4 regions of the Pantoea sp. SGAir0180 genome follow, and region 3 is predicted to be linked to each of the others. Evidence: predicted binding sites of a transcription regulator. Region 3 holds the regulator's gene; each other region holds the start of a gene.
What was found. Region 3 encodes PurR, which represses purine synthesis genes. Its sites were predicted from a motif close to CANGCAAACGTTTGCNTG; they were not measured.

Region 1 (5,408 bases), 400 kb from region 3:
GTACAAAATGTAAGAGATGTTATCCCGTTCCCACGCACGCCACGTAATGCGAGCTTCTGATTTTCAGCATTTAATATAAGAAATTCATATATATAAAGAGGTCGGCTTCGCCGGCCTTTTTTTATTTTTGTAAATTTTGATATGACTCACAAAGTTCCGTTATTTTTACATTTAGAAATACATTTTTTATCTTTGAAACAAGATTACGACTTTTGTAGCATTTTCGCAGTAGAATTACCCGATGGGGGATGGAAAGATGCGTGCAGACACAGGAGACACCAAACTTCTTTCAAGGTTCATGTAAAGATTTCTTGACGGCAGTGGCAGGTGTCCAAATAACTCCAATGAGGGTAATAAATAATGATGAAGCGCAACATTCTGGCAGTGGTTATCCCTGCTCTGCTCGCCGCTGGCGCAGCCAATGCAGCAGAAGTTTATAATAAAGACGGCAATAAGCTGGACCTGTACGGTAAAGTGGATGCGCGTCACCAGTTCTCTGATAACTCAGACGATGACGGCGATCAGACTTATATCCGCTTCGGCTTCAAAGGCGAAACCAAGATCAATGACCAGATGACCGGTTATGGTCAGTGGGAATACAACATCCAGGGTAATAACTCTGAAGGTTCTGACGCACAGAGCGGTAACAAAACCCGTCTGGGCTTCGCAGGTCTGAAATTCGGCGACGCTGGCTCAATCGACTACGGCCGTAACTACGGTGTGGTTTATGATGCAATCGGCTGGACCGATATGCTGCCAGTCTTCGGTGGTGACTCAGGTAACTCTGATAACTTTATGAATGGCCGTAGTGGTGGTCTGCTGACCTACCGCAACACCAATTTCTTTGGTCTGGTGGATGGCTGGAACTTTGCGCTTCAGTATCAGGGCAAAAATGAGAACTCAAACCGTAGTGATCGCAGAGCGAATGGCGATGGCTGGGGTGTGTCAACATCTTACACCTCGCCAATCGGCGTGGGCATTGTAGGTGCCTATAGCAGCAGCGATCGTACTAATTCTCAGGCTGCTGGTGGACAGACAACTTATTCTAACAATGGCAGCACCACTACCACTACTGACGTAACAGGTCAGGGTGCCGGTAAGCATGCCGAAAGCTGGGCAACTGCACTGAAGTATGATGCTAACAACATCTACTTAGCTGCCATGTATGGTGAAATGCGCAATGCCGCACCAATTTCATCTTCTTCTACTGGCAACTTTATTGCAAACAATGGTCAGACTTTCACCAACGCATCATTCGCTGGCTACGCTAACAAAGCGCAGATCATTGAACTGGTAGCACAATATCAGTTCGATTTTGGTCTGCGTCCGTCTCTGGCCTATGTCCAGTCTAAAGCGAAAGACATCGAAAATATCGGCGATGCTGACCTGTACAAATACTTCGATGTGGGCGCAACCTACTACTTCAACAAAAACATGGCCACCTACGTTGATTATAAAATCAACCAGCTGGACAAAAACAACCCACTGGGCATTCCTAACGACGACGTAGTCGGCCTGGGTGTGGTTTACCAGTTCTAAGTTTGTTGATGCAGTACAAAAAACGGAGCTTCGGCTCCGTTTTTTATTGCCTTTATTCAGCGCAGCCGCTATGTGGCCCCCTTCTCCCTATAAGTACCGGTAATTCTGCCGACCGGACAATGAATTTTATCGCAAACGGTTGGCATTTCGCCGTGCTGACGTTAACCTGATGCTTCATTTGCTAAAGTTCACGCTACTGGACCCGACTCATGTTTGAATCGATCTCTGCTGCACCTGCCGATCCTATCCTTGGCCTGGCCGATCTGTTTCGTGCCGATGACCGCCCGAATAAAATTAATCTCGGTATTGGCGTTTATAAAGATGAAACCGGGAAAACCCCGGTGCTCACCAGCGTTAAAAAAGCAGAGCAATATCTGCTGGAAAACGAGACCAGCAAAAATTACCTGAGCATTGACGGTCTGCCGGATTTCGCACACTGCACTCAGGAATTGTTATTTGGTAAAGGCAACGCCCTGATTTCGGCGGGCCGCGTACGTTCCGCGCAGACGCCAGGCGGGACAGGTGCACTGCGTGTCGCTGCGGATTTTCTGGCCACACAGACGTCGGTGAAGCGCGTATGGGTCAGCAACCCGAGCTGGCCGAACCATAAAAACGTGTTTAACGCCGCGGGTCTCGAGGTGTGTGAATACTCGTATTATGATGCGGTCAACCATACGCTGGACTTTGACAGCATGCTGGCCTCGCTGAAAGAGGTTAAAGCCGGTGATGTGGTGCTGTTCCACGGCTGCTGCCATAACCCAACCGGTATCGATCCGACAGCAGAGCAGTGGCAACAGCTGGCTGCGCTTTCCAAAGCCAATGGCTGGTTGCCGCTGTTTGACTTCGCCTATCAGGGCTTTGCCCGTGGGCTGGAAGAAGATGCAGCAGGTCTGCGCCTGTTTGCGGCCAGCCATCAGGAGCTGATTGTGGCCAGTTCCTATTCCAAAAACTTTGGTCTGTATAATGAACGCGTGGGTGCGATTACGCTGGTGGCGAGCGATGCAGCCACGGCCGATACCGCCTTCAGTCAGGTGAAGTACACGATTCGCGCGAACTACTCTAACCCACCGTCACACGGTGCGGCAGTGGTTGCAACCATCCTGGGAAATGACGCGCTCCGTACCATCTGGCAGCAGGAGTTGTCCGATATGCGTCAGCGTATCCAGCGCATGCGTCAGCTGTTTGTGAATACGCTGGCGGAAAAAGGGGCGCAGCAGGATTTCAGCTTTATCATTAAGCAGAACGGTATGTTCTCGTTCAGCGGGCTGACCAAAGATCAGGTCATTCGTCTGCGTGAAGAGTTTGGCGTATATGCGGTGAACTCAGGCCGGGTGAACGTGGCCGGGATGACGCCCGATAATATGTCTGCCCTGTGTGAAGCGATTGTCGCCGTGCTGTAATCCTGTCCTTATGAAAAAAAATGGGCCTGACTGGCCCATTTTTTATTGCAGAAAAGGATTCGTCAGACGTTCACGACCTAAAGTGGATAGCGGACCGTGACCGGGCAAAAACGTCACATCATCTCCCAGCGGCAACACTTTGTTTTTGATGGCATCAATCAGATGCTGATGGTTACCCTGCGGAAAGTCGGTGCGTCCTACACCACCGTTAAAGATCACATCACCGGAAACCAGTAAACGCCCCTGTCGGTCAAAAAACACGATATGGCCTGGCGTATGACCGGGACAGTGCAGAACCTCAAGATTAACCTGACCAACCTGAACAGTGTCCCCCTCTTCCAGCCAGCGATCGGGCGTAAGCGGCGCGCAGTACTCAAGTCCAAACATCTGGCTCTGCGTGGGCAATGCCTCAAGCCAGAACGCATCCTGTTTGTGCGGGCCTACCAGCGGTATGTTCCAGCAGGCCGCCAGTTCCGCCGCGGCCCCGACATGATCAAGATGACCATGCGTCAGCAGGATCTGACCAGGCGTTAAATCAAGCTGTTCCAGCGTTTGCCTGATTGTATCGGCGTCACCCCCCGGATCCACAATCGCAGATTCACGTGTGGTGTCGCACCAGATAACCGAACAGTTCTGCGCGAAGGCGGTAACGGGGATAATGTGATAATTCATAACGCTCCATGGTCGGCACCCGCAGCGTTGCCGACGTTACGACCAGTGCCTGACCGGACCGGTATCAATATGTACAAAGTTGCTGCTGGGGTAATATCCTACACCACCCGCCCGCATTTTTAACGCGGCTTTCCGGACATTCGCCAGACTAATCCCCTCAATATGGAAATCCATCGCCTGACCTTTGGTGTGGTAGCTGTGTTTGGCGACACCAGGACCAGATTCGCGCAGCATATTATTGGTGGCCAGAGTGCGGTAGCCCGAGATCAGCTGAACGGGCTTACGCGTTTCCAGCAGCGCCTGGAGGCGGTAGAGCTGATCGAAAAGGTGGGGATCGATACTTTTGATTTTATTGGCGCGGTAGTCACGGAAAAAATGGTTAAGACGCGATAACTCGCTCTTGTCGTAACTTTTACCGTTGAAGAATTCTGTTTTGAGGGTTTCACCCGTGTGAAGGTTATTCAGCGTTAAGACGCGCGGTCGTGACGTAGAGAGTGAAGCCATCGCTGACGTCGGCAACAAAGCCAGTCCCGCAGCGGCACTTCCGCAAAACAACAGTTTGCGACGGACAGAATCAATTGTAGACATGAAGCGTTTTACCTGAGAACAGAGCCAATGACACGTGCAAAAAACGCACTGGCGGAACCATAACTTTCTCGCGGTAGCACGTCAACCCATGTCTGGCAAGTTTGGAAGACGGCGCCTCATCGGAGGCACCGGCTTTCTCAGGTCATCTTCCTGCGCGCAATGCGCACTTACGGTTAAAAATCAACCGTTAGAGGAGCAACTGCTGCGCGCGACTCAGCACCAGACTCCCGGAACGGGCCGTATTATCATAATTGTAAATATCTGTACGAAACTGCGTTTTACCATCATCCGCGACCCAGGCGGTTAAATAATACAGGTTAACCGGTATCCGATGGCGAATAGGCACATAGCGCGTATCACCCTGTTTTAACGTCCCCGAGATACGGGCATCATTCCAGCCTACATCCTGCAGCAGAATGCCCGCTAGTTCAGACGCTTTGTTGACCCGCACGCAGCCCGAGCTGAGTGCGCGAATATCGCGCTGGAACAGATTATGATTGGGCGTGTCGTGCAAATAGATAGCATCTGAACTGGGCATATTAAATTTGAAACGGCCCAGTGAATTGGTCTGCCCCGGCGCCTGACGAATTCGGTACGGGAACGACGAGGCAGACACCATGCTCCAGTCGATCATGGTGGGATCGATCACCTCCGCATCCGCACTCCAGCCCGACAGCAGGGTATATCCATGCTTATACAGGTACGTCGGGTCCTGTTTCACTTTTGGAATGATGTCCTGGCGCACCAGCGTGGTAGGCACATTCCAGGGCGGATTCAGCACCACGTTGTTGAGCGCGCTGCGCATCAGTGGCGTTTTACGGTCTGGCCGGCCCACAATCACCCGCGATGTCAGCACCCGGGTGCCGTTGTTGTAATAATTCAACGAGTAATTGGGAATGTTGACCATAATGCCGTTGTGCATATCATCCGGCAGCAAACGCAGGCGTTGAATGTTCAGCGCCAGCAGGGCGGCACGTTGCTGAGGTGACACATTCAGCCATTCACGTGTACGCGGACCAATGGCTCCATCCGCGTCCAGCCCCTGCCACTGTTGAAAGCGTTTTACCGCTGCGACCAGATTATCGTCATAGACATTGACGCCACTTGTCGCCGTAGGTGCCACTTGTACGTTGTCCGGCGCGCCTGGCGGTGGCGGCGGAATAGCGTTCACGGCAACGGCAGACGGGCTGACCGCGACAGGTTCACTGT
Region 2 (5,408 bases), 310 kb from region 3:
ACGCTGTCGCTGCGGTGTTTTTCGATACGCAGCGCAGCGGCGGAGTGCATTTGTGTTTTCAGTTGCTGATAGCAGGGCGCGAAACGCCGGTTAAACGCCACCATTAGCTTTCGTTGTTTCTTTTCGGCCAGCGCGACCAGCGCCTCTGCCTGATTCAGGGTTTCTGCCAGCGGTTTGTCGACACAGACATCCTTGCCAGCCTGAAGCAGTGCTTTGACCACGTCGTAATGGCTGGCCGTACTGCTGTGCACAAATACGGCGTCACAGGCGGCAGCCAGATCGGTCAGTGAAGGGAAGCAGGTGATACGGTAGCGGTCACAGACGATGCGGGCGTTGGCCTGATTCGGCGAAAATGCGCCGACTAACTGCCAGTTATTTGCCTGCGATAACACAGGCAACCAGGCCTTTTGCGCAATACCGCCTAACCCAACAACACCAATGCGAATCGTCATTTATTGTTCTCTTTCCAGTAATTGCGCCAGTTGTGCCTGAAGATCGGCAACCTGTTGCTCAAGCGCCTCAACCCGATCCCGCAGCGCGGCATCGTCCGCCGTGGCTGGGTGTTGCTCCAGCGCCCCGAGTTCGACCTCATCAGCAAACATGTGCATAAAACGGCTTTCACGTTTACCCGGCTCCCGCGCCAGTCGCATGACCATGGGCCCCTCAGCGCGCGACATCAACGTGTCCAGCGTCTGTTCAACGTCGCTGACGTCGGCAAACTCATGCAAACGCCCACTCCGGGTCCGCAGTTCACCAGGGGTTTGTGCGCCACGCAGGAACAGCAATGTGAGAACGGCAACTTCTGCGCTACTGAGCTGTAAATTACCGAAGGCGGAATTGCAGAAGCGTTGCTCGTATTTCACCACGCGCTGGCCGAACCCGCTGTTGGCGGTCACCAGATGCTTTTTAATCAGGAGATCGAGCTGATCCTGCACGTCGCTTTCGCTCAGCGTCATCACGGGCTCGCGATTAGATTTTTGATTACAGGCGGTAAGCACGCCATTTAATGAAAGAGGATACTGTTCCGGTGTGGTGATTTGCTTTTCCAGCAGGCAACCCAGCACGCGCAACGCCTGCGCCGACAAGGTCATCTTCATTGCGAACTCCTCATTTTACCCACGACGATTGGGTGTCCATTCCTTGCTGGTCAGCGCAGTCAGGACATGATCCTGCCACTGACCGTTAATCATCAGGTAGTTTTTAGCATAGCCCTCTTTTTCGAATCCCAGGCGGGCCAGCAGGTCACCACTGCGCTGGTTATGCGGCATGTAGTTTGCCATGATGCGGTGGATATATTGCTGGCGCTGCATATAGCGAATCGCCGACTGCAGCGCTTCAAACATCAGGCCCTGCCCTTGCCACTTCTCGCCAAGCGAATAGCCAAGATAGCAGGCATGAAAGGCACCGCGCAGGACATTGCTAAAATTCGCCACGCCACGCACTTCCGTTTCATTGCTGTCCATTAAAATAAAATAGAACGCCGAGCCCTGTTTATGCATATCAGCGATCAGGCCCAGCCGGGCTTGCCAGCCAGAGGGATAACAGTGGCTGTCATCACGCACCGGCTCCCAGGGTTTAAGGAAGTCACGGTTTTCCGCGTAATAGTCGGCTAAACGCCATGCATCGCGTTCATGAACCAGTCTTACCACCAGCCGCTCGGTCGTGAGTCGCACCCTTGGTGCGGCAGAACGATAGCCAAACATCATCTCTCCTGAAGTCCATGGCGGGAAGGAAATGCCAGTCATTGATAACTTTCACTATAACCGCCGCCAGGTCTGCGGTAAAACGTTACGCATACCACAACAGCCAGGTCGCTGAATTATCGTCCGGCCCACCGTGCAGCGCAGACGCGTCAAAAGATCTGTTCATATCTCCGATCCAGAAAATTGGTTTGGTAACCACATCGGTTTCTTAACCCTGTGCGCTGCCACTGCCCCGCCGCGTAAGAAGTCGTAGGTGCCGCAAGCCGCCCGTTTTAACAGCGGCAGATCGGGACACTTTCTTCCGGAAGGCATTTTCGGCAAATCCATATCATCCCATTCCTGATGACAGACGGTTTGCATTCAGGCAGGCTATGCCACGAGCGAGTTTTACAGTTAAACGAGGGAAGTATGAAGACGGTTTTTCACGGGCTGGTTGCCCTGTTTTTAGCGGTTTTACTGAGTGGCTGTAATCAGTTAACGCAATACACAATTAGCGAACAGGAAGTCAATCAGGCCCTGCAAAAACATAATAACTTCGAAAAAGACATTGGCGTATCAGGTCTGGTCAATGCCCATATTGTGTTAACTAACCTGAATAGCCAGATTGGTCGGGACGTGCCAGGCAAAGTCACCTTATCGGGCGATGCCAAAATTAATGTCTCCTCACTCTTTGGTCCGCAACAGGCCGATATGCAGCTCAAAATGCGTGCGCAGCCAGTGTTTGATCAGCAGCAAGGAGCCATATATTTGCGCGATATGGAAATCGTCGATGCGCAGGTTCAGCCCGAGAAAATGGCCTCTATTATGAAAACCCTGACGCCTTATCTGAATCAGTCGTTAAAAAGCTACTTTGATCAGCACCCGGCCTACGTGCTGAGCGCCGATCGCAGTAAAGCGGAATCGCTGGCGAAAAAATTCGCGAAAGGGCTGGAAGTGAAGCCTGGTGAACTGGTCATCCCCTTCACCGACTAACCGCCTGACAGGCAGCTTTACCGTCATCTTATCCGCGCCTTCAGGCGCGGATTTTTTTTAAAAAAGAAAAACAGGTGCAAACGGTTGCCTGAGTCCTTATGCTTATAACCCGGCCTAAACACGCCTTTCGTTTATTCTACTTGCCGGAGCCGCATTCATGACCGCACACCCTCAGCAACTTACTATCCGCCGTCCAGATGACTGGCATATCCATCTTCGTGATGATGATATGCTCAACACTGTGCTGCCCTATACCAGCGCAGTCAATGGTCGTGCTATCGTCATGCCCAATCTGGTTCCGCCGGTAGTCAGCGTCGCGGCGGGCGAAGCTTATCGCAATCGCATTCTGGCTGCCTTACCTGATGGGCACGCTTTTACCCCCCTGATGACCTGCTACCTGACCGACTCGTTAGAGGCCGATGAGCTGGCCCGCGGTTTTCAGTCGGGATTGTTCACGGCCGCCAAACTGTATCCCGCTCATGCCACGACCAATTCAAGCCATGGTGTCACCAATATTGCTTCGATTGCTTCAGTGCTGGAGCGGATGCAAACGCTGGGAATGCCGCTGCTGGTGCATGGTGAAGTGACGGACTCGCACATCGATATTTTTGACCGCGAAGCCCGCTTTATTGAAACGGTGATGGAACCGCTACGCAAACAGTTCCCCGCGCTGAAAGTGGTGATGGAACACATCACGACCAAAGATGCAGCTGACTATGTGGAAAGCGCCAATGAAAACCTGGCGGCAACGATTACGCCGCAGCATCTGATGTTCAACCGCAACCATATGCTGGTCGGGGGTATCCGCCCTCACCTGTACTGTCTGCCGATCCTGAAACGCAATACGCATCAGCAGGCGCTGCGCAGGATTGTCGCCTCCGGTCATCCCCGTTTCTTTCTGGGTACCGACACCGCGCCTCATTTGCGCCATCTGAAAGAGAGCAGCTGCGGCTGTGCGGGTGTGTTCAACGCCCCTACCTCCCTGCCCGCGTACGCCACCGTATTTGAAGAGCTCAATGCCCTGCAGCATTTTGAGGCATTTTGTTCTGAAAATGGTCCGCGTTTCTATGGCCTGCCGCTGAACGACGGCACCCTTACGCTGGTGCGTGAGCCATGGACGGTAGAAGAAAGCATTGCAATGGGCGCTCATACGCTGGTGCCTTTCCTTGCCGGGGAAACCCTCAACTGGCGTATAAAATAATTTCGCTTGCCTCCGCCATATTTATACTGTAATTATATACAGTATCTTATACGGAGGCTTTTATGCGTGTTGAAATTACCGTTGCCAAAACCCAACCTCTTCCCGCTGGTGCGATGGAAGCCCTGAGCCAGGAGCTGTCGCGCCGGATCGATGAACAATTTCCGCAATTCACCAATCAGGTCAAAGTGCGTTACGCCACGGCGAATCAACTGAGCGTAATGGGCGGTGACAAAGACACGCGTGAGCAAATCAGTGAAATCCTGCAGCAAACGTGGGAAAGCGCTGACGACTGGTTCATTACCGATTAACCGCCACTGTGCTGTTTTTACCGGGTTTCGCCACCCGGTTTTTTTATCTTCATTTATGCCTGACGAACCGCTCGCCCATCTGGACTCCGAATGACCAATGCCCTATGCTGGCGCTGATCATGCATAAAAGGAGTTTCATCCCATGACTACAGATAAACCCGAAGAAACCATGACCTTTGGCGAGCTGCTGACGCTCATCGGTGAACAGCAACGCCGCTTGACGGTGCTGGAAAACGCCTTTTCCAGCCTGATTTTCTGTCTTGATGACCGGGCCAGTCAGTTGCTGGTGCATAATCTTTCGCTTGAAGCGCAAAATCAAAACCATGATGAGCAATTGCAGCAGCAGTTTGCGCGCCTTGCAGAGACATTACAAAAACGTAGCGGTTCAGCAGGCGTTGAAACTTCCCCTCTTTAACCCTGTTTAACGACCTTAATAAGCCTTTTTTATTGTTCAATTAGGACAATTGCACGCCCGGTATTCAGGTATTATATCTTCTCAGCCTGACTGTTTTAGAGATAATCATTCTGCATTCAGGCTTTCCATGATACGTTTTAATCAGTGAATCGCCATTTTGCTGTTATAATTGTTTCGCAGTGGAAATTAAAAGCCGCATTGAACCTCATCATGCACTTCGTTTAACGAGTAATAAGGAGGTTATAATGGACAGTCGGAAAGATGTAATTCAGACCCATCCTCTGGTGGGCTGGGATATCAGTACTGTTGACAGCTATGATGCGATGATGATCCGTCTGCACTCCCTTTCGTCGCAGGATCAAACTGAAGAAGACGCGGACGTCGGCCCGACCTACTGGCTGACGACTGATGTAGCCAGGCAATTTATCTCTATTCTCGAAGCGGGCATCGCTAAGATTGAATCTGCCGAGCAAGTAGAACGACTACGAAAGAAGCATTAATACTGCTGCATCAGCGAGGCACCCAACCGGGTGCCTTTTTTCATGGACTTTCTGGTATGCTATTGATTATGTAACCCTTTCAGGAGTTCCATTTTCATGATTTACGATCTCATTGTGGTCGGTGGCGGTTCAGTGGGTGCAGCGGCTGGCTATTATGCGACCCAGGCTGGCCTTTCCGTACTGATGATTGACAGCGCACATCCTCCCCATCATCAGGGTGCTCATCACGGAGAAAGCCGTTTGATTCGTCATGCCTATGGCGAGGGCGAACGCTATGTACCGCTGGTATTGCGTGCGCAAACGTTGTGG
Region 3 (5,408 bases):
ACGGCGGCAACGTGACCCGTGAAGCGGGCCCGGTGAAAGGCGGTTCCACCATCATCGCCTTCGTTGAAGATCCTGACGGTTATAAGATCGAGCTAATCGAAAACAAACATGCCGGTCACGGCCTCGGTAACTAACCGTTGCCGCCCATCAGCCTGCCCCCTGCAGGCTGATTCTTACTTCCCTCGCCCACATCTGCTGCAGAGAGTGCGCTTTTTTGGCATACTACGCGCTGCCCTTTTTCTGCAATGAGATCCTGATGTCTGAATCGTCTTCCCCCAACGCACTCAATCAACGCTTTCGTGGTTTTTATCCTGTCGTGATCGATGTTGAAACGGCGGGCTTTAATGCGCAAACCGATGCGCTGCTGGAAATCGCTGCCATCACCCTGAAAATGGATGATGAGGGTTGGCTTCATCACGACGAGACGCTGCATTTTCATGTGGAACCTTTTGTCGGTTCGCTCCTGCACCCTGAAGCGCTGGCGTTTACGGGCATCGATCCCACGAATCCCTTGCGCGGCGCAGTCACCGAATATGAGGCCCTGCATGCCATTTTTAAAATGGTGCGAAAAGGCATCAAAGAGACCGGATGCAACCGCGCCATCATGGTCGCTCACAACGCCACGTTTGATCTGAACTTTATGAATGCGGCGGCGGAACGTGCGGGCCTGAAACGCAATCCCTTTCATCCCTTTGCGACCTTCGACACGGCCGCGCTGAGCGGACTGGTGCTGGGCCAGACCGTGCTGGCAAAAGCCTGCAAAGCCGCAGGCATGGCGTTCGACAGCAGTCAGGCGCACTCCGCACTCTATGATACACAGCAAACGGCGACCTTATTTTGTGAGCTGGTTAACCGCTGGAAACGGCTGGGAGGCTGGCCGTTAGCTGTTACGGAAGCGTCGGCGACGGGTGGAGAAACAACCGAGTAACGCGCGTAAAAAAGGCCGACGAGGTCGGCCTTTTTCAGTTATTCCGCTTCTTTAAACTTCTCAGCGGTTTCTTTGATTAACGGCTGCAACTCGCCGCGCTGGAACATTTCAACAATAATGTCGCAGCCGCCGACCAGTTCGCCATCAACCCATAACTGCGGGAACGTGGGCCAGTTGGCGTATTTTGGCAGCTCTGCGCGAATATCCGGGTTCTGCAGAATATCCACGTAAGCAAAGCGCTCACCACAGGCAGACAACGCCTGGACCGCCTGCGCAGAGAAACCGCAGCTTGGCAGTTTCGGCGAACCTTTCATGTACAGCAGGATCGGGTTTTCTGCGATCTGGCGCTGAATTTTTTCTACAGTACTCATTATTGCCTTCCTTAATTCGTCACTTCGTGTTTCTTTATTGTAGCGACTTCACGCCAGGACTGAAAACGAGATTTTGGCTCGTCTGACGTTAAATCGCCATGTTTGCTAAGTAAGCTGGTCAGGCATCCGCAGGAAACTGTGACAAAGACTATGAATGTATTCATAATTTGCAATGAATTTGCTGTTATAAGAGACTGAAATTCCTGATTTATGCCTGATTTTTATCCAGGCCAGCAATTAATAAAAAAGGACTTACTCTTTTAAAAAAAACTGGACTAGAATGACTTCGGCGCTGATCGGTGATCAGATTTTTCTTAACTTTGTCAGAGACCTGTTTGATCTGACAGCTTAACCAGTAAACGGACTATGCGTTCAATCATTACGCTTCTTATTCTGGCTTTTGCGCAACTCTTCTTTAACATCGCTGCTGCCTCCCCGCATGCGACGGTTAAGGCCAGCTTGCATAAGGTAGAGAAAAAAAGTGCGCGCGACGATGATCGGCGCAAACGACGCGCGGTTAAAGCCTCATCTAAAAAAAGTCGCGCCTCCGCTGTTCAGAAAGTCAGTAAGACCACGAAAACCAGCAAAACGACCTCTCACACCATCACGCACAAAACACTCGCTAAAACGACTGCCTCGCACAAGACGCTGAGCAAAAAAGTCGCCGCCAATGCCGCCAGCAAAAAACGGTATGGTCATCAACGTGCTGCGAAGGCGTTAACGGCAGACAATACCGAAACCGGCACCATTAAAATGAGTAAAGCGCATCGCCAGCGTTACCAGAAAGCGCGTGAAACGGCGATGGCAAAACTGATGGGGCAACTTGGCAAGCGTTATCAGTGGGGAGGCAAATCGCCCCATACGGGTTTTGATTGCAGTGGCCTCGTATGGTACGCCTACAAAGACGTCGTGAAGTTTAAGATCCCCCGTACCGCTAACGAAATGTACCATCTGCGGGATGCAGCACCGGTCAACCGCGAATCCCTTGAAAAAGGCGATCTGGTTTTCTTCCGCATCAACGGGCGTGGAACCGCAGATCATGTCGGGGTTTACCTGGGCAACGGTAAATTCATTCAGTCACCGCGTACCGGTAAAGATATTCAAATCAGTGCGTTGAGCGAAGATTACTGGCAGCGCCATTATATTGGTGCGCGTCGCGTTATGACGCCAAAGACCGTTCGCTAAACGTCCTTCATACAAAAAAGCCGGGAAAGGCAGCTTCCCGGCTTTTTTATTGCCCATATCGCCCCGATTGTGCAGCGGGGTGTTCCGGGCGAAAATGCCGCACTTGCCGGTGATACGGTCTGACAGACAGGACGTATCACCGGCAAGGCTGGACGCGCAGTCAGCCAGTATAGCGTCGCTGCAAACGAATGCGGCTAGTGCAGAATAGCGGTGAAGCTAAACGCGATGATCATTAACAGTGCGGCTGCCGTCGTCATTAATGACAGTTTTAAATCGGTACTCATCCCCTCTCCTTTAACCCTGACGTTTGTAAGGTTATAGCATTTTCACATACGCGTGGGTAAAAATCTCGTTTTATCCGCACAGCCTTGTTAGAATCCCCCCTTTGTTGCGCAACAGCGCGCAATATCGGTTGCGTCCGCGCCCTTTTCAGACGTTATTTCCTGCCCTGATGACTCAATACCGGACAGAAAAGCGATGTTTTTCGCAGAAATAACCGTCCGCTGACGCAAACGTTTAACAATATGCTTATCAATAATTTAGATAGGCCCGGGAGTTCGATTTACATGGCAACAATTAAAGATGTGGCGAAGCGTGCGGGCGTGTCCACCACGACCGTCTCACACGTCATCAATAAAACGCGCTTTGTCGCAGAAAATACCTGCGAAGCGGTGTGGGAAGCGATTCGGGAACTGCATTATTCTCCCAGCGCAGTCGCGCGTAGCCTGAAGGTGAATCACACCAAAACGCTGGGCCTGCTCGCCACGTCCAGTGAAGCGCCCTACTTTGCTGAAATTATCGAAGCCATTGAGAATCACTGCTTCGATAAAGGCTATACCCTGATTCTGGGCAACGCACATAATGACCTGCAAAAACAGCGCGCCTATCTGTCGATGATGGCGCAAAAGCGCGTTGACGGGCTTCTGGTGATGTGTTCAGAGTATCCGGATGATCTGCTGCAAATGCTGGAAGCGAACCGCAATATTCCGATGGTGGTGATGGACTGGGGCGAATCCCGTGCCGACTTTACCGATACCGTACTGGACAATGCTTTTCAGGGCGGTTATCTGGCGGGACGTTATTTGATTGAGCGTGGTCATCGCGATATTGGTGCCATTCCCGGCCAGATGGAGCGTAACACGGGAGGCGGTCGCCATGCCGGTTTCCTTAAGGCGCTGGAAGAAGCGGGTATTCAGCCACGTGCCGAATGGATTGTGCAGGGTGACTTTGAACCCGAATCTGGCTATCAGGCCATGCAGCAGATTCTGTCACAGAAGCAGCGCCCAAGCGCCGTATTCTGTGGGGGCGACATCATGGCGATGGGCGCAATCTGCGCGGCCGACGAAATGGGCCTGCGCGTGCCGCAGGATATCTCCGTCATTGGTTACGACAATGTGCGCAATGCGCGCTATTTCACTCCGGCACTGACCACGGTGCATCAACCTAAAGCCCAGTTGGGTGAGAAAGCGCTGGAGATGTTGTTAGATCGCATTACCAGTAAGCGGGAAGAGTCGCAGACGATTGAAGTCCACCCGACGCTTATTGAGCGACGCTCGGTGGGCTATGGTCCTTATCGCGATTACCGCCGTTAATCCTCGCTCAACCACTCCTGATTTAGCGTTTGCGCATCGCCCAGGTACTGGAGTAACCACCCCAGCGCCGGTGATGCGCGATCTTCCGCCCAGCTGACGCAGCAGGGACTTTCCGGAAACGCCTGTGGTAAGTTCAGCTCTGCCATCTCGCCGCTGTCCAGTAAGGGCCGCGCTAAATGGCCGGGTATCATCGCGACACACAAGCCGGCGCGCACGCAGTCCAGACCGGTTTGCCAGTCCGGGACCACCAGCCGGCGTTGGTTATCCAGCGCCCAGGTCATACGACGCGGTAACGCGCGTGACGTATCTTCCAGCACCAGAGAAGGCCAGTAGCGCAACGCCTCATCATCCAGCGTAGCAACCTGCGTCAGAGGATGCTGATGCGCCACCACGCAACGCCAGTTCAGGGTGCCCATATCGCGAAAGGCGAAACGCCCCCCCACCGGAATCGCCTGTGTCGCACCTATCGCCACATCCACTCGCCCGTCTGCCAGCGCATCCCAGACGCCGTTAAAGACCTCATAGCTGATGTGCAACTCCATGTCGGGAAAATGACGGTAAAAATCCCTGACAAACTGCCGGGTCCGCTGCGGTTTGACGATGCAGTCGACGGCAATACCAATCTGACCGCGCCAGCCGTTGGCGAGCTGTTGACACTGACGTCGTGTGGCATCCATTTTTTTGATAACGCTGCGCCCTTCCCGCACGAAATGCTCGCCCGCCGGCGTGAGAATCACCTCCCGGTGCTGGCGTTCAAACAGCGGCACAGCCAGCCAGGTTTCCAGCTGGCGAACGGTATAGCTGATGGCAGAAGGCACACGGTGCAGTTCCTGGGCGGCCGCGCTAAAGCTGCCACCGCGTGCGACCGCATCCACCACTTCCAGCGCATATTCAGACCACATAATTTGCCTTCAAAATTTTTAACAGCAACAGGCAAATTTTACCGTTTCACAGCGTGAAGTACAGCTTTTACACTGCCCCGCGTTTATTCTGCAACTGATGAGAACCCGATGTCCGCTTCAAAAGGCTTTATTCCCTATCTTGCCGTGCTCAGTATGCTGGGCTTTCTGGCAACCGATATGTACCTGCCCGCCTTCGGCGCTATGCAGCAAAGTTTTAGCACGTCAGCCGGGATGATCAGCGCCAGCATGAGTCTGTTTCTGGCCGGTTTTGCCTGTGGTCAACTGGTCTGGGGCCCCTTATCTGATCGGTTGGGGCGTAAGCCGGTGCTGCTGGCAGGCCTCGCCCTGTTTGCTCTGGGCTGTGCGGGTATGTTGTGGGTAGATAATGTGATCCTGATGCTGGTACTGCGTTTTGTGCAGGCTATCGGCG
Region 4 (5,408 bases), 1.4 Mb from region 3:
CTTTACCTGAGAATCCCAACGAGGTGTTAAAATTTGTTGATGAGGCAAATATTGATCACATATGTGCAGCGCCTTTTATCGAACCGGGCCGTGATGAACTGCGTGACTATTTTAACGAAACATTCCCGACATTACATAAAGCTTTGCCAGAAGGATACTGGAAACAATCCTGTTTGCTGAAACTAAGAAAGGCCCTCGCTGATACATTGCCATCAATAAAAGAAAGTTAAACTCTGCTATTTCTTCCCATGCGTTAACGATTACCCGGCTCAATAGTGGTAAGTAAAACGCTGCCATGCGTGCGAAAGCGCCTGGATAGGCGGTAATCTGTTCCGCTATGAAAATATGTCCGACTCCGACTCCGACTCCAACGCGTCGCTCTTCACGCATGAACACAGTAATACGCACGAAACGGCTCCTTACTTTCAGCGTATAACAGATGCCAGAAGGGCCGTTCATAGCCGCAAATTACATTACCTTATGCGGACCAAACACCTCATAGTGAATCCTGTCCGCCGTCACGCCGACCGCCAGCAGCTGCTGAACGACGAACTGCATAAAGCCCAGCGGCCCACAAAGATAGAAGTGGGTATTCACCTCCTGCAGACGTGGTGAAACGCTCGCCAGATCCATAAGGCCTTGCGCATCATAACGACCTGCATCGCCCTGATTTGGCTCGCGATACCAGATATGTTGGGCAAAATCAGGCAACAGGTCACCGGCCGCGCGCACTTCATCTGCAAAGGCATGCTGCTGGCCGTTTTCAGCGGCATGTAACCAGTTGACCGCTGCCGGGTGCTGCCGGGTAGCCAGCGCATGCAGCATGGCCAGCATCGGCGTTTGCCCTACGCCCGCTGAAATCAACGTGACCGGCGTCGTCGGACTTGCCTGGAGAAAAAAATCCCCGTGTGGAGGCGTCAGCTGAATCTCATCGCCTGCTTTGGCCTGTTGATGCAGCCAGCCTGAGACTGTTCCCCCGGCTTCCTGTTTTACCGCAATTCGGTAGGTCTGCGCATTGCTGACGGTGGTGAGTGAGTACTGACGAATTTGCTGATAACGGAAGCCCGCTGGCTGCAGATGCAGTGACACATACTGCCCCGGCCTGAAGGACGCAATGGGTTTACCATCAACAGGAGCGAGGGTAACGCTTTTGATCACGTCACTTTGTTGCTCAATCGCGCTGATGAAGAAGGCTCTCGTGCCGCGCCAGCCGCCTTGCTGGTGTGCCGATGCCTGATAAAGGGCTTCTTCACGCTGGATAAATATATCGGCCAGCACTGTGTAGGCGCGTCTCCAGGCGGCGAGCACCGCTTCGCCAGGATTCAGCATGGCGTCGATAGAGGAGAGTAAATACTCACCCACAATTTTATATTGCTCAGGTTGGATCGTCAGACTGGCGTGCTTTTGGGCAATTTTTTCGACGGCTGGCCGTAGCGCCGTCAGATTGTCCAGATTGGCCCCGTAGGCGCAAATCGCATTAAACAGCGCTTCACGCTGTGCGCCATTGCGCTGGTTGGCCCTGTTAAAGACATGCTTTAACTCTGGATGATGAGAGAGCATCTGACTGTAAAAATGGGCCGTCAGATCGGGGCCGCATGCCGCAATCGCGGGAAGGGTGGATTTCACAATGTGAATCGTCTTGGCATCAAGCATGGGAATACCTCACTTAAAGTTGCATTTTAAATGCATCTTATGGCCGGGCGTTTTGTTCTGTAAATAGCGTTGTGGTTTACAGGAAGACTGAGCGGCAAATTTTCAGACGGAGAAATGGAAAATTTCCGTTACAGGGTGCGGGGAAAAACAGCGGGAAACCGCTTGCAAAGCGAGCCAAAAACACATCGCCAATGCGAAGCCAAACGTTTGCGTAAAAAGAGGGGATTGGCCCTACCGTCCCCTGGTAAAAGGGTTTACACTGTCTGCCTTCGCCCTTTGGGGGCGTAATTTGCCGATTTAAAGATAGCCAGTCAGGAGATGCGGATGTTAAAGCGTGAAATGAACATTGCCGATTATGATGCCGAGTTGTGGCAGGCGATGGAGCAAGAGAAAGTGCGTCAGGAAGAGCACATTGAACTGATTGCTTCTGAAAACTACACCAGCCCGCGTGTAATGCAGGCGCAAGGTTCACAGCTCACCAACAAATATGCTGAAGGCTATCCTGGCAAACGTTATTACGGCGGCTGCGAGTATGTAGATATTGTTGAGCAGCTGGCTATCGATCGTGCGAAAGCGCTGTTTGGTGCAGATTATGCCAACGTACAGCCGCACTCAGGTTCACAGGCTAACTTTGCTGTGTTTACCGCCCTGCTGCAGCCAGGCGATACCATTCTGGGTATGAACCTCGCGCACGGTGGTCATCTGACGCACGGTTCGCCTGTTAACCTGTCGGGCAAACTCTACAATGTCGTGCCTTATGGTATCGATGAAACCGGTAAAATTGACTACAACGAACTGGCTGAGCTGGCAAAAACGCACCAGCCTAAGATGATCATTGGCGGTTTCTCTGCGTACTCGGGTATTTGCGACTGGGCCAAAATGCGCGAAATCGCAGACAGCGTTGGTGCCTGGTTGTTTGTGGATATGGCGCACGTTGCGGGTCTGATTGCGGCTGACGTTTACCCGAACCCTTTACCGCACGCGCACGTTGTGACTTCTACAACCCACAAAACGCTGGCCGGTCCGCGTGGCGGCATCATTCTGGCGAAAGGTGGCGACGAAGAACTGTACAAAAAGCTTAACTCTGCGGTTTTCCCTGGCGGCCAGGGCGGCCCGCTGATGCACGTCATTGCGGGTAAAGCCGTGGCGTTCAAAGAAGCGATGGAACCCGAGTTCAAAACCTACCAGCAGCAGGTGGCAAAAAACGCGAAAGCGATGGTCGAGGTCTTACTGGAACGCGGTTATAACATCGTGTCAGGCGGCACTTACAACCACCTGTTCCTGATTGATCTGGTGAGCAAAAACCTGACCGGTAAAGAAGCGGATGCGGCACTGGGCCGTGCCAATATCACCGTGAACAAAAACAGCGTGCCGAACGATCCGAAAAGCCCGTTTGTCACCTCCGGTGTACGTATCGGTACCCCAGCGGTCACGCGTCGTGGCTTTAAAGAAGCGGACGTGCGTGAACTGGCCGGCTGGATTGCTGACGTGCTGGACGATGTGAACGACGAAGCCACGATTGAACGCACGAAGCAAAAAGTGCTGGATATCTGTGCGCGCTTACCGGTTTACGCCTGATCCCGTCAGGTGAGTCAACGGTTGAAAAAGGATGGCCCCGGCCATCCTTTTTTATTGCCCGTCTCACGTGGCTCTGACAAAGTATCGACCTCTTAACACGACCGGTCACACTATTGCTGGAGGGAACATGGCAATCGGCTCCGCCAGATGGCTTGGATTAAGCTATTTCACCTACTTTTTTTGTTACGGTATTTACCTGCCTTTCTGGGGCGTCTGGCTAAAAGGCGTGGGACTGAACCCCGAACAAATTGGCCTGCTGCTTGGCTGCGGCATGGTGGCGCGTTTTGTAGGCAGTTTGTTCATCGCCTCGCAGGTTAAACATCCTTCTCAACTGATTACGGCGTTGCGGCTGCTGGCGCTGCTGACCTGTCTTTTTGCCGTGGGATACTGGACTGGACAACAGTGGTTGTGGCTGCTGTTAGTGATGACCGGCTTTAATCTGTTTTTCTCCCCGCTGGTGCCTTTAAGTGATGCGCTGGCGGCGACCTGGACGCAACAAATTGGTCTGGCCTACGGGCCGGTGCGCCTCTGGGGTTCTCTGGCCTTCGTCATCAGTTCGTCGTTGACCGGTATGCTGGTGACGGCTTTTTCATCCCAGGCGATTTTAATGCTACTGTCAGCGGGCGTCATAAGTATGCTGGCGGGTATGTTGCTGACGCCGCAAACACACCCTCAGGGCAGCGAACGCAAGAGCAACGTCAGCGGTGGCTGGCAGGCCTGGCGCGATCTGATACGGGAAAACGCGATCTGGCGTTTCATGGTGTGCGTCACCCTGCTGCAGGGAGCGCATGCGGCCTATTACGGCTTCAGCGCGATCTGGTGGCAGGAAAGTGGCTATTCCGCCTCGCGCATTGGTTATCTGTGGTCGCTTGGCGTGGTGGCAGAAATTGTGATCTTTGCGCTGAGTCACCGTCTGTTTCACCGCTGGCAGGCGCGCGATTTACTGCTGCTGTCCGGCGTTTGCGCGTTAATTCGCTGGAGCCTGCTGGGGGCCAGCACGGCACTGCCGGTGTTGATTGTGGCGCAAATTCTCCACTGCGGTACGTTTACGGTCTGCCATCTTGCAGCCATGCGTTTCATTGCTTCACGGCAGGGTGCGGAGGTGATTCGGTTGCAGTCGCTCTATTCGGCGCTGGCGATGGGCGGCGGTATCGCCGTGATGACGATGATTTGTGGCGTGCTGTTTACCCATCTTCATGGACAGCTGTTTTGGGTGATGGCGCTGGTGGCGCTGCCTGCGCTGTTTCTGCGCCCGCGTCAGGACTCCAGCAAATAACGAATGCGTTGCTGATGATATTCGGTCAACGGCAATTCTGCGTGGATCAGCGGGGGCGAAAACAGCGGCAGGGAGGTGACGTAAGGCGAGATGATCAAATCAACTTCGCGCGGCGCGCCGTCGCGCTGAAAGTCATCCACATGCTGATAGGTGATATTAACGGGTAATAAGGTGATTTCCCGGATCTGCTGCTCAACGTCCTGTTCCAGCGCCGGATCGTCACCCGTCAGGAGCAGCACCTGTTTTTCCTGAAGGGCGCTGCTCTGCATCAGCCATGCACCAAAAATAATGGTTATCAGACTGACTTCTTCCGGTTTAAAACAAATCGCGTATTCCTGCTCAAACGCCACCAGCGCCTGCTGAGTGGTTCGCAGCAGGCGCGGATAAAGCCTGGTTACGTCTTGTGCCACACTGTCATCAATGCCAATAGTAAAGTAAGTGCGATCCAGCGCCTGCGCCAGGTGCGTATACAGTTGCTGCTGGAGTTCGGCACGTTCAGGAAAAGGGGTGCCTGACGAAGCCTCGAAGTCATCGATCAGCTGATGCGTGGCGCGCATGAGCCGCTGTTCACTGGCGTGACGGATGGCGTCCGGATGCGGCGCGTGGATGAGGCTGAACAGTAATGTCCAGAAGTCGGTTTCACTCGCATCCGGTGCGAGATGGCACCGTTTTTTCCAGTGACGAATGACATCAGTGGCCGCGCGGCGCTCCGCCTTCATCGCCAGCCAGGCCTGCTGTTGTGCAGTAAAGAGGGCAGGCTGGCGCTGGCACAGGCCGTATTTCATAAATATTTGTAAAAAGAGTTGATCGCGTGTACTGAAAGGGCGATCAAGGCACAGGCTGCAGTGCTGGATGAGTGCCTGTAGATTGGTTTCATCGTAGAGCGCCTTCTCAATTTTCA

Region 1: C1N58_RS10810 (amino acid aminotransferase) is a predicted target of PurR. The motif match lies at 1,668-1,685, and genes of this name have one in related genera.
Region 2: pyrC (dihydroorotase) is a predicted target of PurR. The motif match lies at 2,749-2,766, and genes of this name have one in related genera.
Region 4: glyA (serine hydroxymethyltransferase) is a predicted target of PurR. The motif match lies at 1,850-1,867, and genes of this name have one in related genera.

What each region holds. Positions count from the first base shown of each region.
Region 1 covers NZ_CP028071.1:2,306,111-2,311,518, forward strand. Annotated here, with positions in the region: gene asnS (asparagine--tRNA ligase) at 1-60, shown strand, start outside; gene C1N58_RS10805 (porin) at 361-1,539, shown strand; gene C1N58_RS10810 (amino acid aminotransferase) at 1,749-2,939, shown strand; gene C1N58_RS10815 (MBL fold metallo-hydrolase) at 2,982-3,611, opposite strand; gene C1N58_RS10820 (YcbK family protein) at 3,648-4,199, opposite strand; gene ldtD (L,D-transpeptidase) at 4,387-5,408, opposite strand, start outside.
Region 2 covers NZ_CP028071.1:2,218,915-2,224,322, forward strand. Annotated here, with positions in the region: gene C1N58_RS10355 (Gfo/Idh/MocA family protein) at 1-452, opposite strand, end outside; gene C1N58_RS10360 (YceH family protein) at 453-1,097, opposite strand; gene rimJ (ribosomal protein S5-alanine N-acetyltransferase) at 1,113-1,703, opposite strand; gene C1N58_RS10370 (lipoprotein) at 2,112-2,675, shown strand; gene pyrC (dihydroorotase) at 2,833-3,876, shown strand; gene dinI (DNA damage-inducible protein I) at 3,939-4,184, shown strand; gene C1N58_RS10385 (hypothetical protein) at 4,327-4,599, shown strand; gene bssS (biofilm formation regulator BssS) at 4,845-5,099, shown strand; gene solA (N-methyl-L-tryptophan oxidase) at 5,196-5,408, shown strand, end outside.
Region 3 covers NZ_CP028071.1:1,906,867-1,912,274, forward strand. Annotated here, with positions in the region: gene gloA (lactoylglutathione lyase) at 1-134, shown strand, start outside; gene rnt (ribonuclease T) at 257-928, shown strand; gene C1N58_RS08905 (Grx4 family monothiol glutaredoxin) at 967-1,302, opposite strand; gene C1N58_RS08910 (C40 family peptidase) at 1,666-2,484, shown strand; gene C1N58_RS08915 (cytochrome bd-I oxidase subunit CydH) at 2,679-2,768, opposite strand; gene purR (HTH-type transcriptional repressor PurR) at 3,051-4,076, shown strand; gene punR (DNA-binding transcriptional activator PunR) at 4,073-4,978, opposite strand; gene punC (purine nucleoside transporter PunC) at 5,087-5,408, shown strand, end outside.
Region 4 covers NZ_CP028071.1:546,264-551,671, forward strand. Annotated here, with positions in the region: gene C1N58_RS02765 (hypothetical protein) at 1-230, shown strand, start outside; gene hmpA (NO-inducible flavohemoprotein) at 469-1,653, opposite strand; gene glyA (serine hydroxymethyltransferase) at 1,978-3,231, shown strand; gene C1N58_RS02780 (3-phenylpropionate MFS transporter) at 3,359-4,507, shown strand; gene csiE (stationary phase inducible protein CsiE) at 4,489-5,408, opposite strand, start outside.